Regions from separate parts of the Cryobacterium sp. TMT1-3 genome, predicted to be linked through region 2. Evidence: riboswitches for the same ligand, from Rfam matches in the RefSeq annotation. Region 2 holds a riboswitch; each other region holds the start of a gene.
The links. A riboswitch is a leader RNA that binds a small molecule or an ion and turns the genes downstream of it on or off. The one in region 2 is predicted to bind thiamine pyrophosphate.
Positions count from the first base shown of each region.

Region 1: linked by a shared signal. The riboswitch ahead of thiO (glycine oxidase ThiO) and the one ahead of thiC (phosphomethylpyrimidine synthase ThiC) in region 2 are both predicted to bind thiamine pyrophosphate.
Region 3: linked by a shared signal. The riboswitch ahead of thiM (hydroxyethylthiazole kinase) and the one ahead of thiC (phosphomethylpyrimidine synthase ThiC) in region 2 are both predicted to bind thiamine pyrophosphate.

Region 1 is NZ_SOFW01000040.1:220,695-223,965, reverse strand. It holds partial or broken gene thiD (bifunctional hydroxymethylpyrimidine kinase/phosphomethylpyrimidine kinase) at 1-819, shown strand, start outside; gene thiE (thiamine phosphate synthase) at 873-1,517, opposite strand; TPP riboswitch at 1,592-1,691, shown strand; gene thiO (glycine oxidase ThiO) at 1,728-2,963, shown strand; gene thiS (sulfur carrier protein ThiS) at 2,960-3,202, shown strand; gene E3O25_RS15530 (thiazole synthase) at 3,229-3,271, shown strand, end outside.
Region 2 is NZ_SOFW01000040.1:436,136-439,406, forward strand. It holds gene hxlB (6-phospho-3-hexuloisomerase) at 16-597, opposite strand; gene E3O25_RS16675 (LuxR C-terminal-related transcriptional regulator) at 711-1,556, shown strand; TPP riboswitch at 1,714-1,821, shown strand; gene thiC (phosphomethylpyrimidine synthase ThiC) at 1,816-3,271, shown strand, end outside.
Region 3 is NZ_SOFW01000019.1:26,409-29,679, forward strand. It holds gene E3O25_RS05650 (catalase) at 1-1,222, shown strand, start outside; TPP riboswitch at 1,815-1,908, shown strand; gene thiM (hydroxyethylthiazole kinase) at 1,902-2,708, shown strand; gene thiE (thiamine phosphate synthase) at 2,705-3,271, shown strand, end outside.

The sequences.
Region 1 (3,271 bases), 220 kb from region 2:
CCTCTCACGCTGCGGCAGACGCCCAGGATTCTCAGTATTGCCGGCACCGATCCCACCGGCGGCGCCGGAATTCAGGCCGACCTGAAAAGCATCGCGGCCAACGGCGGCTACGGAATGGCGGTCGTGACTGCCCTGGTCGCGCAGAATACGCGCGGGGTGCGCGCGGTGCACACCCCGCCGGTCCATTTTCTCCGGCAGCAATTGACCGCGGTGAGCGACGACGTGACCATCGACGCCGTCAAGATCGGCATGCTCGCGAATTTCGCGGTGATCACCGAGGTGGGTTCCTGGCTGGAGGAGTGTCGGCCGCCGCTGGTCGTGCTCGACCCGGTGATGGTGGCGACCAGCGGTGACCGGCTGCTCGACGCCTCAGCGGAGCAGGCACTGCGCGACCTGATTCCGCACGCAGACCTCGTCACGCCCAACGTTCCCGAGCTGGCCGTCCTGCTCAATGAGCCAGCGGCGATCGACTGGACCGAGGCTCTCGAACAGGGCGAACGGCTGTCGGCCCGCACCGGAACCACCGTGCTGGTCAAGGGCGGGCACTTCACCGGAACAGCCTGCCCCGATGCTCTGGTAAACACCCACGGGCTGCTCACGCACAAGGTGCTCGAGTTCACGGCGCCGCGCATCGAGACCAGGAATAGTCACGGCACCGGGTGTTCCCTGTCGGCGGCGATGGCGACCGTGCAGGCTCGAAGGGGGAACTGGGCGCAGTCCCTCGCCGAGGTCAAGGACTGGCTCCAGGATGCCCTGGCCCACGCTGACGAGCTCGAGGTCGGCCGGGGAAACGGTCCGATCCACCACTTTCATCGGCTGTTCGCGCGCGCAGGCGCCTCCTCCAGTCCGGGTGCACGGGCCTGACCGTTCGATTAGTCGAGCGGGGGCAGGCTGGCCAGAAGCCGCTGCGCGGCATCCGTCGGGTCGTCGGCGTCGGTGATCGCCCGCACCACGACCACCCGAGTGGCGCCGGCCTCGACCACCTGGTCGATGGTGCCGAGGTCGATACCGCCGATGGCAAACCACGGGCGCGGGCTGGCAGCGGATGCGCTCTGCTCGGCCGCGTAGCCCAGCAACTCGGTTCCGACCGCGGCGCGACCGGGCTTGGTCGGCGTGGCCCAGACCGGGCCGACGCAGAAGTAATCGAGATTGTCGGCGGCGAGCGCGGCATCCACTTGCTCGGGGGTGTGCGTGGACAGGCCGATCCGCGGGGCCGGGCCGAGCAAAGTGCGGGCCGAGGCGAGCGGCAGGTCGGTCTGCCCGACGTGGAACACCGGAGCGCCGGCGAGACCGGCGATATCCGCCCGGTCGTTGACGGCCCAGAGCCGGGCCCGTTGCTCGGCGACCGTGCGCAGAATTTCGAGATAGTCGAGCTCTTCGGCGGCATCGATGGTCTTGTCGCGCAGTTGGATGATGTCGACCCCGCCGGCGAACGCGGCGTGCACGAAGTCAGCGAAATCACCCCGATCCTTACGCGCATCGGTGCAGAGATACAGCCGGGCGGTCATCTGGTCCATTTGTCCAACATTAGGTGGCTGCTGCCCGGCCTCGGGCGCCGCAGCGGGCTCGAGGCGTGAGCGCGTATAGGCTGGGCCCTGACACGGGGTGCTCCATATTGTGTGCGAGCTGAGATCGATACCCGCTGAACCTGTCTAGTTAGCACTAGCGAAGGAATGTCCGCATGATCGATAGCACTCGCCACCCGTCCCCACTCTGCGAAGCGCGCCATGAGTGAGCGGCGGGCCCATCGCAGCGTCGACGTTGCCGTCATCGGTGGCGGCATCATCGGTCTCGGCATCGCCTGGGCCGTGGCGCAGACCGGCCGCACGGCGGTCGTCATCGACCCGGATCCGGCCGGAGGTGCCACCTTCGCGGCCGCCGGAATGCTCGCGGCAGTGAGCGAACTGCATTACCAGGAGGAGGCGCTCCTCGAGCTCATGCTCGCCTCCTCGGCGCTGTATCCCGCCTTCATCGAATCGCTCGGAACCGCGTCGGACCTCACCGGGTACCAGAGAACCAGAACCATCAACGTCGGTGCCGAAGCGGCCGATCGGCAAGCGCTCGCCGACCTTCGCGGCGTACAACTGGTCAACGGGCTGGGCGTTGAGCCCCTGACCGTTCGCGAAGCACGTGAGCTCGAGCCGCTGCTGAGTCCGCGCATTTCCGGTGCCTTCCTGGTGGGCCAGGATCATCAGGTTGACCCGCGCCAGCTCACCGCGCGCATCCAGCTCGCGTTGGTCGGGCTCGTCAGAGACGGCCAGCCAGCCGTGCTTCGCGTGCGTGCCCGTGGGCTCCTGCACGACGTTGCAGCGGATGCCTCCTCGCGCGTCACCGGCGTGGCCCTGGTTGATGGCTCAACGGTCAGCGCGACCGAAGTGGTCGTGGCCAACGGGCTCGGGGCGGCCGACCTGAGCGGGCTGCCCGAGCACCTGCGCCTGCCGCTGCGCCCGGTCTATGGTGAGGTCCTTCGGCTGCGTGTTCCCGAGCACCTTCGGCCGTTGCTCACCTGCACGGTGCGCGGCCTGGTGCACGGCGTGCCGGTCTATCTGGTCCCCCGCACCGACGGAACGCTCGTGATCGGAGCCACCCAGCGTGAAGACGGCTCGAGCGCGGTGTCGGCCGGTGGCGTTCACCAACTGCTGCGGGACGCCCAGGAGCTGGTGCCGGCGGTCAGCGAACTCGAACTTCTCGAGGTGACCGCTCGGGCGCGGCCGGGAACGCCCGACAATGCGCCGCTGCTCGGTCGGGTCAGCCGTTCCGGAGCCGACAGTGGCGATATTCCCGGCCTCATCATCGCCACCGGATTCTTTCGCCACGGGGTGCTGCTCACCCCGATGGCTGCCCAGCACTGTGTTGACCTCATCGAGGGGAACGCCACGGATCGGTGGCGGAGCTTTCGGCCGGATCGTTTCTCGGCGAGCCGGGTTCTCGCATCCGCTTCGCTCAACGGAGGCCACTCGTGACCGTCACCATCACCGTCAACGGCCAGAGCCGAACCGTGCGGGCCGGTGGCAGCGTGACCGACCTCGTAGCCCAGATCACCGATCGCCCCATTGACGCAGAGGGCCGGGCCGACGACGGGGGCCGTCTCGGCGTGGCCGTCGCGCGGAATGCCGCGGTCGTTCCCCGCAGCCAGTGGTCGTGCACCCGGTTTGCCGCCGGCGATGAAGTTGAAATCGTTTCTGCGGTTCAGGGAGGTTGATCGTGCCCACACACACTGACAGTCTGATGATTGACGGCGTCGAGTTCACCTCGCGCCTGATCATGGGTA
Region 2 (3,271 bases):
CGGGCCCGGTCGGTCTTACTCGAGGTTGGCGTGACGCGGCCAGAGCTCTTCGGCCGTGCGGCCGCTCAACTGCCAGAGCGTGTGAAAGAGAGCGTCACCGACCAGCAGCACGGACTGTTCGAACAAGCCGCCCGAATACTGGGCCGACGCCTGTCCGTCGTGGTCCTGCTTGGCGGCCGCGGGAATGAGCACGGTCACCGCGGCAAGCTGCCCGAGCGGTGACGCGGCCGCTGTGGTCAGCGCGAGAATGCTCGCGCCCACACCGTCAGCCGTCTCGGCGGCACGCACGATGGCGCCCGTCGTGCCTGATCCGCTTGCCACCAACAGCACGTCGCCGGCAGCTATGGCCGGGCTGGTCACCTCGCCGACCACGTGCACGTCCAGCCCGAGGTGCATGAGGCGCATCGCGGTCATCTTGAGCGCCAGTCCGGAGCGGCCGGCGCCGAGCACGAACACTCGCGGCGCCGCAGCGAGCAGACTCGCCGCAACGTCGAGTGACGAAGCGGATGCCCGCAGCACGTCGACCACGCGGCTGTTTTCGGCGAAAATGAGGCCGAGGGCATCCGCTGTTCTCGGGGTGGTCATTGTTTTGGTCATAGGTCAATGCTCCACTCTTTCGAGCGGGTGCGCGGCCCGCCAAATGAACGGTTAAACTACCCGAACGAATGGTCTTGGGCGGGCCCAGAGGATGGTTTGGATAGGCTGGAGGCATGACCTTCCCTGACGACTCCACCCTGCAGTCCACCCAGACAGCCCAGTCCGCGCGCAGCATGGCCGCCGAACGCTCCAAGCTCATCGCTGACCTCACTGATGCGCACGCGACGACGCTGGAATCCCTGCTGGCCGTGCTCCGCTCAAGCAGCACGAGCGACACGGCCGCCCGGCAGAAGGCCATCGAACTCGCCGCGAGCGCGATGGTCGCCCTGCGCGCGGTGAGCGACCTCGATCGCAGCCTCACCGAGGAACCGGTCGCCCGCGCCTTCGAACGCCTCAAGAACGATCTGCGCCCACTCGTGCGTTTCGGCGACCTCGACGTGCAGTTCATCGAGCCGCCGGTCAACGGGCGCGCGCTTCCGGGCGAAGTCGCTCACGAAGCCAGGGCCATCGTGCGCGGCGCCGTGCTCGCCCTGGTCGAACAGGCCGGCGTCGGCCGGGTGCGCGTGCAGTGGGACTGCGACGGCAGCAACCTGCTCATTCGCATTCGCGACGACGGACCGGGCGACCTCGATGCCGAGGTGCCGAGCGTGCGCCAGCTGGCCGCGCGGGTCGTCGCGCTCAGCGGCTCGCTCAATGTCGAGGCGACCGCGGGCTGGGGATCCGAGATGGCGGTGTCGCTGCCGCTCGACGCGCCCACAGCATCCGTCACAACCGCTGCTGCCTGGGGCCTGAGCCCCCGGGAACGCGGCGTACTCGAGCTCGTCGCCTCGGGCGCCCGGAACAAGGCCATCGCCGAAGCGCTGACCATCAGCGAGAACACGGTGAAGTTCCACGTAGCCAACCTGCTGCGCAAGGTCGGTGCCTCAACCCGGGCCGAGCTCGCCGCTCTCTCCCGCTGAGCGGATGCCCCCCGCCAGCTCTCGCCCTCGCGCAGGCTCGGGCGCCAGCTCCCGGCGGTCACGCCACCCATGCCTGGCGCGGCGGCCCACAACGGGCGCGGTGACCGCCGAGCGTGCCCGAGCGCGTGACGCGCGCTAGGGTGAGGGGGTCAGAAGACACACACACCACGGGAGCGCGCACCAGCGAGCTGAGAGGACGGCCAGGGCCGTCGACCGTTGAACCTGTCCGGGTAATGCCGGCGTAGGAAGTTCGAGTCCCATGCGCACAATTGACGAAACAATCATGTCCGAAACCGTCACCACCGGCCCGATCCTGGGCAGCAGCAAACGCTACGAACCGGTGCCGGCCTGGCCCGGCCTGGAGATTCCGGTGCGCCGGGTGAACCTCAGCAATGGCGAACACTTCGACCTGTACGACACGTCGGGCCCGTACACCGACGACACGGCAACGATCGACCTCGAGAAGGGGCTGCCGAAGACGCGGGCCGGGTGGGAGCATCCGCTGCCCATCGACGGTGCCGCGACTCAGCTGGTCTGGGCGCGGGCGGGCCGGGTCACCCCCGAGATGGCCTACATCGCGGCGCGCGAAGGCGTCTCGGCCGAACTCGTGCGTGACGAGGTGGCGCGCGGCCGGGCTGTCATTCCCGCCAACCACAAACACCCCGAGAGCGAGCCGATGATCATCGGCAAGGCCTTCACCGTGAAAATCAACGCGAACATCGGCAATTCCGCCGTGACCTCCGGGGTCGCCGAGGAGGTCGAGAAAATGGTCTGGGCTGCCCGCTGGGGCGCCGACACCCTGATGGATCTCTCCACCGGCCAGGATATCCACCTCACGCGGGAGTGGATCATGCGTAACTCGCCGATTCCGGTGGGCACCGTTCCGCTCTACCAGGCGGTCGAGAAGGTCAATGGCGACCCGGCCCTGCTCACCTGGGAGATCTACCGCGACACCGTGATCGAGCAGTGCGAGCAGGGTGTCGACTATATGACCGTGCACGCCGGCGTTCTGTTGCGCTACGTTCCGCTCACTGCGAACCGGGTCACCGGCATCGTCTCGCGGGGCGGCTCGATCATGGCTGCCTGGTGCCTCGCCCACCACGAGGAGAGCTTTCTGTACACCCACTTCGTGGAGCTCTGTGAGATTCTGCGCCGCTACGACGTGACCTTCTCCCTCGGCGACGGCCTGCGCCCCGGCTCGATCGCCGACGCCAACGACGAAGCGCAGTTCGCCGAGCTGCGCACCCTCGGGGAATTGACAAAGGTCGCGAAATCCTATGGTGTGCAGGTGATGATCGAGGGGCCGGGCCACGTGCCGATGCACAAGATCGTTGAGAACGTGCGCCTTGAAGAAGAGCTGTGCGAGGAGGCCCCGTTCTACACCCTCGGCCCGCTCGCGACCGACATCGCGCCGGCCTACGATCACATCACGAGCGCGATCGGCGCGGCCATCATCGCCCAGGCCGGAACCGCCATGCTCTGCTACGTCACGCCCAAGGAACACCTCGGGCTGCCCAATCGCGACGACGTGAAAACCGGGGTGATCACCTACAAGATCGCCGCCCACGCCGCCGACCTGGCCAAGCAGCATCCGCGCGCGCAGGAACGCGACGACGCCCTCAGCCGGGCCCGCTTCGAATTTCGCTGGGCCGACCAGTTCGCGCTCTCCCTCGACCCGGATACAGCGCAAAGCTTCCACGACGAGACGCTGCCGG
Region 3 (3,271 bases), on a different contig from region 2:
TTCCGTCGCCGGCGAGCAAGGTTCCCCCGACACCTGGCGCGACGTCCGTGGCTATGCGCTCCGTTTCTACACGACCGAGGGCAACTACGACATTGTCGGCAACAACACCCCGGTTTTCTTCATTCGTGACGGCATCAAGTTCCCCGACTTCATCCACTCACAGAAGCGCCTCGGCGGTTCCGGTCTGCGCGACGCAGACATGCAGTGGGACTTCTGGACCCTTTCACCCGAGTCGGCCCACCAGGTCACCTACCTCATGGGCGACCGCGGCCTCTCCCGCTCGTGGCGTGAGCTGAACGGCTACAGTTCGCACACCTACCAGTGGATCAACGCCGAAGGCGGTCGCTACTGGGTGCAGTACCACTTCAAGTCACGCCAGGGTGTACACAACATCACCGCTGAGGAGGCCGAGAAGATTGCCGGTGTTGACGCGGATTACTACCGTCGCGACTTGCACGACGCCATCGAGCGCGGCGACTTCCCCACGTGGGACGTCTTCGTGCAGATCATGCCCTACGAGGATGCGAAGACCTACCGATTCAACCCGTTCGACATCACGAAGGTCTGGCCCCACGCCGACTACCCGCTGGTGAAGGTTGGCCACTATACGCTCAACCGCAACCCGGTGAACTTCTTCGCTCAGATCGAGCAGGCAGCGTTCTCGCCCTCGAACCTCGTGCCCGGCATCGACATCAGCCCCGACAAGATGCTCATGGCCCGCGTGTTCTCCTACCCGGACGCGCAGCGCGCCCGCATTGGGACCAACTACAACCAGCTCCCGGTGAACCAGCCGCACGCTGCCGAAGTGCACAACTATGAGCACGAAGGCCACATGCGCTACCAGTTCAGCGATGCGACCGCGCGCACTTATGCGCCGAACTCGTACGACGGCCTCGTCGCCGACCCGGTCGCCGCCGGTGAGGGTGGCTGGGAGACCGACGGCGAGCTCGTTCGCGCCGCACAGACCCTGCACTCCGAGGACGACGACTTCGGCCAGGCGGGCACGCTGTACCGCGAGGTCTACGACGACGGCGCCAAGGCCCGCCTGCTCGAGACCCTCGTGGGCCAGTACAGCGCACTGACCGTCGACCGCATCAAGGAGCGCTTCATCTGGTACTGGACCTCGGTCGACTCCGACCTGGGCGCCAAGATCACGGACGCCCTCACCACGGGCGCACACACGGCCAACGCCGAGGCCCAGCCCGTGAGCGTAGGCGAGTAACACCACGCACCACACGATGGCTGGTTCCCCTCGGGGAGCCGGCCGTTGTGCTTTCGAGGCCGCTCTCCCTCCGCCTCCAGAGCGAGCGGATATCCCTCGACCGTGCACTCGACTGAGCTGTTGTTGGTGAGCTGCAGGTCCTATTCGTCTATCCGGACATCGTCAGCCTGACGCCGCCGACGAACAGATACCAAATCCTGACACGCTAAACCCATCGTCACCGGAGAAGACGCCCACATCGTCACCCCGGGAGACGTTCAACACCGGGTAATTGACTAACAGCTCGTTGGCCAATTGGGAGGTGGCCGTGAAGAGACCTGATTCGCTGGCCGCCTGCGGACACCTAAATGAGCCTGCCCCTGGGGAGTGGGTGAGACGTTTTTCCGAGACGTTCGGCTGCGTCGGTAATACGCGGGATCGAGTGTCGAGATCCGGGCGCACTTGGCGTCTTGGAAAGCTGTACTTTTCTGAGACAGTGCGTCGCTGGCCTTCTTGTACACCTGTGCGCCTCATAACTAACAGAGAGCGCGGATGTTTGGCCGCGTCCAGGATTGGATGAGAACGAGGGCGCTGCGATACGCTAGGCCGTAAGCCAAGTGACACGGGGTGCTCCATCTGGAGCTGAGATAACACCCGTTGAACCTGATCTAGTTAGTACTAGCGAAGGGATGTCGCGCATATGCGCACGCCAGAAGACCTGATTCCTTTCACCTGTTCAGCTCTCGACGGGGTGCGGTCTCACCCGCCGCTCGTGCAGTGCATTACCAATAGTGTTGTGGTGAACTTCACCGCGAACGTGCTGCTCTCGCTCGGTGCGGCACCCGCGATGGTCGACATTCCGGGTGAGGCGGGCGCGTTCGCGCGGGTCGCATCCGGGCTGCTCGTTAATCTCGGTACCCCCACCGTGGAACAACGCGACGCGATGGTCGAGGCCGTCACCGCCGCGAACGACGCCGGCACACCGTGGGTGCTCGACCCCGTTGCCGTTGGTTTCCTGCCCGTGCGCACGCCGCTGGCCTTCGCCCTGCGCGACCTGCGACCCACGGTGGTGCGCGGAAACGCGTCGGAGATCATCGCGCTGGCGGGTGCCGGCTCCGGTGGGCGCGGGGTCGACTCGTCCGACGAGGTGGATGCCGCACTGGCCGCAGCAGACGCACTAGCAGGCATGACCGGTGGGGTGATCGCCGTCTCCGGGCCCGTCGACATCATCACGGATGGCCGTGAGCTGGTGCGCATCGACAACGGGCATCCGCTGCTCACTCGCGTCACCGGCGGGGGCTGTGCCCTCGGCGCGGTCATGGCTGCGTTCGCCGCGGTCGACGACGACAGGTTCGCCACCACGGTGGCCGCGGCCACGGTTTACACCGTCGCGGCCGAGCTTGCGGCAGAGTCCGCCGCCGGTCCGAGCAGCTTCGCTGTCGCCTTTGTGGACGCCCTGGCCACCGTCAGCGCGCAGGACATCGCGCGCCGGGCGGTGCTCCGATGAACCTCGACTTGTCGCTGTACTTGGTGACCGACTCGGCGCAGGCCGCCGCGGCCGGTAGCAGCATCGTGGACGTGGTGTGCCGCGCCGTTTCTGGGGGAGTGAGCGCCGTGCAGGTGCGTGAGAAGGAGACCGGCGGGCAGGAGTTCCTCGACACCGTTCTGCGCATCGCGGATGTGCTCCCGGACACCGTGGCGCTGATCGTGAACGACAGGGTCGACGTGTTTCTGGCCGCCCGTGCTGCCGGACGCCGGCTGGCTGGGGTGCACGTCGGACAGTCCGACCTGCCCGTTGGCGCGGTGCGCGACCTCGTTGGGGGTGACGCGGTGATCGGGCTCAGCGCGTCGACGGATGCCCAGCTGCGCCGCGCGGCCGAGGATCCGGCTTTGGTCGACTACGTCGGCATCGGCGCGCTGCACGCCACACGTACCAAGAGTGACGCGCCCCCTGCCCTGGGGCTGGTCGAGTTCGCTCGCCTGGTCGGGGTTAGCACGCTGCCGGTCGTGGCCATCGGCGGGGTCGGCCTGCGCGATCTGGCCGCCCTCCGTGAGTGCGGGGCTGCGGGC